2 regions of the Salininema proteolyticum genome follow, and region 2 is predicted to be linked to the other one. Evidence: riboswitches for the same ligand, from Rfam matches in the RefSeq annotation. Region 2 holds a riboswitch; the other holds the start of a gene.

Region 1 (3,379 bases), 1.2 Mb from region 2:
CTCGGCCGACGCCGGCAGTTCGGCGCCGAAGGCCTCGGCTACGGCCCGCAGGTCGTCCTCGGAGGTGGCCTCGTCGACGGTCACGCCCACAGTGTCGGCGTCCGCGCGGCGGATGTTGACCCCGCGCTCCAGGGCGGCGGCGACCAGCTCGTCGGCACGGCCGACAGCGGTCACGGCGACGGTGTCGAAGGCGCTCTCCCCGGCGGGGGCGAAGCCCGCGGCGGTCAGGCCGGCGTGCAGGCGCGCGGTCTTGGCGGCGATCTCCTGGGCGATGACCCGCAGGCCCGCCGGGCCGTGCCAGACGGCGTACATCGAGGAGATCACGGCCGGCAGCACCTGGGCGGTGCAGATGTTGCTGGTGGCGCGGTCGCGGCGGATGTGCTGTTCGCGGGTCTGCAGGGCCAGGCGCAGGCCGGGACGCCCGTCCGCGTCCTTGCTGACGCCGACCAGGCGGCCGGGCAGCTGGCGCTCCAGGCCCTTGGCGACCGACATGTAGGCCGCGTGCGGCCCGCCGAAGCCCAGCGGCATGCCGAGGTTCTGGGTGGTGCCCACCGCGATGTCGGCACCCCACTCCCCCGGCGCGGCCAGGAGCGTGGCGGCCAGCAGGTCGCAGCCGGCGGCCAGGTAGCCGCCCTTGGCGTGCACGGCCTCGGCCAGGGCGGACCAGTCGTCCACCGCCCCGTCGAGGGCCGGGTACTGCACATAGGCGCCGAACAGGGCCTCGGGCAGGGCGGCGGGGTCGGTCAGGTCGGCCACGTGCAGGGTGATGCCGACCGGCTCGGCGCGGGTCTTGAGGACCTCGAGGGTCTGCGGCAGGACGCGGGAGTCGACGGCGAAGACGCCGGACTTGTCCTTGCGGGCGCCGCGGCGGGCCAGCAGCATGGCCTCGGCGGCGGCGCTGGCCTCGTCGAGGAGGCTCGCACCGGACACCGGCAGGCCGGTCAGGTCGGAGACCATGGTCTGGAAGTTCAGCAGCGCCTCGAGGCGCCCCTGGCTGATCTCGGGCTGGTAGGGCGTGTAGGCGGTGTACCAGGCCGGGTTCTCCAGGACGTTGCGGCGGATGGCCGCGGGCATCAGGGTGTTGCGGTACCCCTGGCCGATGAGGCTCTTGACCCGCCGATTGCGGTCGGCGTAGGACTTGAGGGCCTCCTGCGCGCCGGACTCGGAGAGCGCCGCGGGCAGCGCCAGTCCGTCGCGAGAGCGGATGACCTCGGGCATCGCGGTGCCCATGAGGTCTTCGACCGAGGACGCGCCGACGGTCTTCAGCATGGCGTGGCGGTCGGCTTCGGACAGTCCGATATGACGGGATACGAAAGGACCAAGGGACGACATAGAGCCTCCAGGTGGTGGAAAACAAGCATGGCCGGTTCGGGCAGCGTTTGTTCTCCTCAACTGTCACCGCGCGCGGCGGCTTCCAGTTCAGCCATTCCATACAGTCCGGGTACCTGAGAGCTTCGGAGGAGCACTTTCCCCTTCGGTGCCGCGTCGGACGCGGTCTCTCCCGTACGGATGTTCGGCTTGGGCGGGCGCCGTGCCCGCTTAACCCCATCGTAGTGCAGAGAAGGCCCTGGATGTCCTCCGGGACACACACGTAGGACGAATCCTCGTGTTCCCGGGTCGTCGCCTCAGCTCTGGTCGGCCCCCTGCGCCACCGGGGTCTGCGGCGCCGCGGCGGCGGGCTGTCCAGGGGGAACGACCGGGACCTCCGCGCAGGAGAGCGTCGAGAGGCGGTTCATGACCTCGCTGATCGACTGCTTGACGGCGATGCCGAACACACCCTGGCCGCCGCGCATGAGATCGATCACCTCGCCCGCGGTGCGGCACTCGTACACCGACGACCCGTCGCACAGCAGCGTGACCTCGGTGAGGTCCTTGACGCCCCGGCGCTGCAGGACGTCGACGACCTTGCGGATCTGGCGCAGCGAGACGCCGGCGTCCAGCAGCCGCTTGATGACCTTCAAAAAGACCACGTCGCGGAAGGAGTAGAGGCGGTTGGATCCCGACCCGGTCGCGGGACGGACGCTCGGCTGGACGAGGCCCGTGCGGGCCCAGTAGTCGAGTTGGCGGTAGGTGATCCCCACGGCGCGGCAGGCGGCGCGTCCCCTCCAGCCGCGAATGACCCTGATGGGATCGCGGACCTCTCCTCGAACTTCCACGTCTACCTCCGCACCTTTGGACGACCGCGCCCGGAATCGGACTCCCGGGCGCTTCTGCGCCGAACATGAGCTTTTGAAGGTGAGACTATCGCCTGCGGGGGTCCCGGGTGAGTTAAATCGGTATTTCTACCTGTGTCACCCTTTAATGGACACTGGGGACGGTGCCCGGGAGAACCCGGTGGGAGCGGGGCCCGGCGAGCGCCGCTCCCCAGTGGACGCCGGAGCCGGTCCGGACACGCCGCCGGCGGCGGGCCGGCCTTCAGGCGGGCCCGCCGGGGCCCGACTCCTCCTCGAAGTCCTCCGGCTCGACCTCGGAGAGGAACCGTCGGAAGCGCTCGACCTCTTCCTCTTCGGAGTCGGGGAGGTTCACCCCGGCCGCGTCCAGCACCTCGTCCGAGCACAGTATCGGGACGTGGGAGCGCAGGGCCAGGGCTATGGCGTCGGAGGAGCGCGAGGACACGCGGGTCTCGCCGTCGATGACCAGCTCGGCGAAGAAGACCGCCTCCTTGAGGTCGACGATCTCGACTCGGTCGAGGGTGGCCCCCAGCGTCTCGATCACGTCGCCCAGCAGGTCGTGGGTCAGCGGGCGGGGAAGGGGCGTCTCATTGTGGTGATAGGCGATCGCGGCGGCCTCGACCGTCCCGATCCAGATGGGGAGGTAGCGGTCCCCCGCCGTCTCGTGCAGTAGAACCACCGGCTGCTTGCTGGGGAGTTCGACCCGGACGCCCACGACATCCATTTCCTTCACGGCGATCAACCATCCGTCCATCGTTTGCTCACCTTCAGCCTACAAGCCCGCGGCGGCTGTGGGAACCGGAGGCCGAGACGCCCGTGTCGGCCTCCGGTACGGCGAAAGGCGGGGAGGGAGCCCTCCCCGCCTTTCGCTCGGCGTCTCTCTTCGCGCTCCGGAGTGGGGTCCGGGGCGGCGGTGTTCCGCGGCGCGCGGCGGCGCCGGGAGCTCAGGGGCGTCCTACTGGCCCGGGACGGGCCGGGGACCCCCGACGAACTCGAGGCGGAACTTCCCGATCTGGACCTCGTCGCCGTGGCCGAGGGTCGCGGTCTCGACCCGCTCGCGGTTGACATAGGTGCCGTTCAGGCTGCCCATGTCGCGGACGGTGAAACCCGAGGCGTCGCGGTGGAACTCCGCGTGGCGCCGCGAGACGGTCACGTCGTCGAGGAAGATGTCCGAATCGGGGTGACGTCCGGAGCTGGTCACTTCATTG
Region 2 (3,379 bases):
GACGGTGATGCCGGCGTCCTGGACGTCGTCGGCGAGGAGGCGGCCGGCCAGGATGCGGGCGCCTTCGAGGGTGCGTTCCTGCCTGTCGCGGAACTCTTCGGAGGCGGCGACCTTGAAGGAGACGGCCTTGGCGGCGATGACGTGTTCCAGGGGGCCGCCCTGTTGGCCGGGGAAGACGGCCGAGTTGAGGCGTTTGGCGAGGTCGGCGCGGTTGGTGAGGATGACGCCGCCGCGAGGTCCGCCGAGGGTCTTGTGGGTGGTCGTGGTGACGACATCGGCGTGCGGCACCGGGTTGGGGTGCAGTCCGGCGGCGACGAGTCCGGCGAAGTGGGCCATGTCGACCATGAGGGAGGCGCCGACGAGGTCGGCGATGCGGCGGAACTCGGCGAAGTCGAGGTGGAGGGGGTAGGCCGACCATCCGGCGACGATGAGCTTGGGCCGGTGTTCGAGGGCGAGGCGCTCGACTTCGGCCATGTCGACGCGGAAGTCCTTCTCCCCCACGTGGTAGGGGACGACGTTGTAGAGCTTGCCGCTGTAGTTGAGGCGCATGCCGTGGGTGAGGTGGCCGCCGTGGGCGAGGTCGAGGCCGAGGATGGTGTCGCCCGGTTCGAGGAGGGCGACCATGGCCGCGGCGTTGGCCTGTGCGCCCGAGTGGGGCTGGACGTTGGCGTACTCGGCTCCGAAGAGTTCTTTCACGCGGTCGATGGCGAGGCGTTCGACGGTGTCGACGTGTTCGCAGCCGCCATAGTAGCGGCGGCCGGGGTAGCCTTCGGCGTACTTGTTGGTGAGGACGGAGCCCTGGGCCTCCATGACGGCGGAGGGGGCGAAGTTCTCGCTGGCGATCAGTTCGAGGGTGTCGCGCTGGCGGCCGAGTTCGGCGCCGATGGCGGCGTGGATCTCGGGGTCGAGCTGCTCCAGGGGCTGGTCGTTGAGCGTCATGTCAGTTTCCCTCCGTCAGGGCCTCGTAGGCGGCGGCGTCGAGGAGTTCGGTCTCTCCGGTGATCTTCATGGTGAACAGCCAGCCCTTGCCGTAGGGGTCGGCGTTGAGGAGGGCGGGGTCGGTGACGACCTCCTCGTTGACCCCGGTGACCTCGCCGTCGGCGGGGGCGTAGAGGTCGCTGACGGACTTGGTGGACTCGATCTCTCCGCAGACCTCGCCGCCGTCGACGGTGTCGCCGGCCTCGGGGAGGTCGACGAAGACGACGTCGCCGAGGAGTTCGGCGGCGTGTTCGGTGACGCCGACGGTGGCGGTCTCGCCGCTCACGTCGAGCCATTCGTGTTCGGAGGTGTACTTGAGGTGCTTGGGAACGGTCATAGGGCTCTCGCTTCGATGGCGGCCGGGAGGGCCGGCAGGGATCGTCGGACTCCTCCCCGCTCTGTCATCGGTACCTGAGAGCTTCACCGCCGAGTGGCGGCTTGCACCGTGGGCGCGGGGCGTCTGGCCCCGTCTTTTCAGAGTTCGCCTTGCCGAAGCGGTCTTTATACCTGAGAGTTTCTGGAGAGTGTTGCTCCTTCGGCGGCCCGCTCGCGGCGAGCGCTCTCCCGCTCCGGCTCGAACGGCGCTGTATGAAGTTGCGCAGCGCCGACTGGGTGTCTCGCGGCACCTTCGCCGGCGGTCTGCGGCCAGTATAGGTCACCTCGGGGAGGCGCGTCCATCCTGGTGCCGCCCCGGGTGAGCGTCTTATCGCAGGGCGGACTCGACGGTGAGGACGCCGGTTTCGGCGTCCATTTCCGCTTCCGTGCCCAGGGGCGCGACTCTGGGGTCGTCGCCGTGGCCGAGTTTGAGTCCGCCGAGGATCGGGACTCCGTATCCGGCGAGGCGGTCGGTGATCACGTCGGCCATGGTCCATTCTCCTTCGCCGGGTTCGTCGCCCCAGGCGGGGAGGAACTGGCCGATGGCGAAGCCGGCGACGCCGTCGAGGTGTCCGGAGCGGATGAGGCTGGTGAGGAGGCCGTCGACGCGGTAGCGTTCTTCGCCGACGTCTTCGAGGAAGAGGATCGCGCCGTCCAGGTCGGGGAAGTTCCGGCTGCCGATTTCGGCGGCGAGGAGGGAGAGGTTGCCGCCGAGGAGCCGGCCTTCGGCCCGTCCCGGGACGAGGACGTCGGCGGTCGGTTCGGCGTCGTCGCGTTCGAGGCGGACGGGGTCGGCGGTCATGAGGGCGTTCTTCAGCGCTTCGGCGGTGGCGTCGGTGTTGCCGTCGGCCCAGGCGACCATCGGGGAGTGCAGGGTGGCCAGGCCGGCCCGGGCGTGGACGGCGGCGTGGAGGGCGGTGATGTCGCTGTATCCGGCCACGAGTTTGGGCTTGTCGCGCAGGCCGGTGTAGTCGACGCGGTCGAGGATGCGGGTCGATCCGTAGCCGCCGCGGGTGGCGATGACGGCCTTGGCGTCGGGGTGGGAGAAGGCGTATTCGAGGTCCGCGGTCCGCTCTTCATCGGTCCCGGAGAGGTAGCCGTCGCGGCCGAGGGCGTGCGGGGTGAGTTCGACTTCCAGTCCCCAGCTCTCCAGGAGCGCGACGCCCTTCTCGACGGCGGCCGCGTCGGTCGGTCCGGCCGGCGAGGGGACGACGACGAGGTCTCCGGGCCGGAGGGCCGGCGGCCGCGTGATCTCGGTGTGGCCCTTGGCCGACGCCGGGGCGGGGAGGACGGTCGCGGCGGCCATGGCGGCGCCGCTTCCGAAGAGGAGTCGGCGGGAGAATACTCCGTGGTGTCTTTCGTTGTGCTCCATGTGCGTTCCTTTCGTTCGCGAACTGGAGGGTAGCAATGTCCGCCGGGTTTCCACAAACGTCCGCACGAGGTTTCCGGAAGGGCCGAGCGGTTCTCCGCCGCCGCAGTGGCATGGATTACCATCGACGTGTGTTCACGAAGAGGTCTCGCACATCGACTCAGCTGCCCCAACTGTGGGGGCTGCTGCGCGATCTCGACGCGACGCTCGCCGACGGCATGGGCGACAGGACGGCCCGCCGGCTGGGCCGCGCCCTCGGCGCCGAGGCCCTCGTCCTCACCGACCTGACCGATCCCTGCGGCACCTGGGGTTTCGTGCCCGCCGACGTCCTGGACTCCATGCGGCTGCGCTGCCTGACCGAGCTCTCCGCCTTCTCCGAGAGCCCCTTCCACGTCGCGCCCATGATCCGCGACGACAACCTGCTCGGCTGCGTCGTCGCGCGCGGGGACCTCACCACCACCAGCGTCGCGGCCGCCGCCGGGGTCATGGCCGCCGGGCTCGACCACCGGCGCCTCTCCCAGTCGCGCCAGCACATCGCCGCCGCGAACCTCCGGACCCTGCGCGCCGAGATCTCCCCGCACTTCCTGCACAACGCCCTGTCGACGATCGTGGGCTACATCCGCTCCGACCCCGAGCGCGCGCAGGAGCTGCTCATGG

What was found. Region 2 has a riboswitch for glycine ahead of gcvH (glycine cleavage system protein GcvH). Riboswitches for the same ligand answer to the same signal wherever they lie in the genome.
Region 1: linked by a shared signal. The riboswitch ahead of gcvP (aminomethyl-transferring glycine dehydrogenase) and the one ahead of gcvH (glycine cleavage system protein GcvH) in region 2 are both predicted to bind glycine.

What each region holds. Positions count from the first base shown of each region.
Region 1 covers NZ_JBHUNX010000001.1:1,841,769-1,845,147, reverse strand. The annotation lists gene gcvP (aminomethyl-transferring glycine dehydrogenase) at 1-1,332, opposite strand, end outside; glycine riboswitch at 1,424-1,514, opposite strand; gene ACFTE1_RS08605 (MerR family transcriptional regulator) at 1,626-2,156, opposite strand; gene ACFTE1_RS08600 (bifunctional nuclease family protein) at 2,416-2,904, opposite strand; gene ACFTE1_RS08595 (FHA domain-containing protein) at 3,127-3,379, opposite strand, start outside.
Region 2 covers NZ_JBHUNX010000001.1:642,961-646,339, reverse strand. The annotation lists gene glyA (serine hydroxymethyltransferase) at 1-939, opposite strand, end outside; gene gcvH (glycine cleavage system protein GcvH) at 941-1,315, opposite strand; glycine riboswitch at 1,367-1,462, opposite strand; glycine riboswitch at 1,464-1,555, opposite strand; gene ACFTE1_RS03020 (S66 peptidase family protein) at 1,682-2,659, opposite strand; gene ACFTE1_RS03015 (sensor histidine kinase) at 2,941-3,379, shown strand, end outside.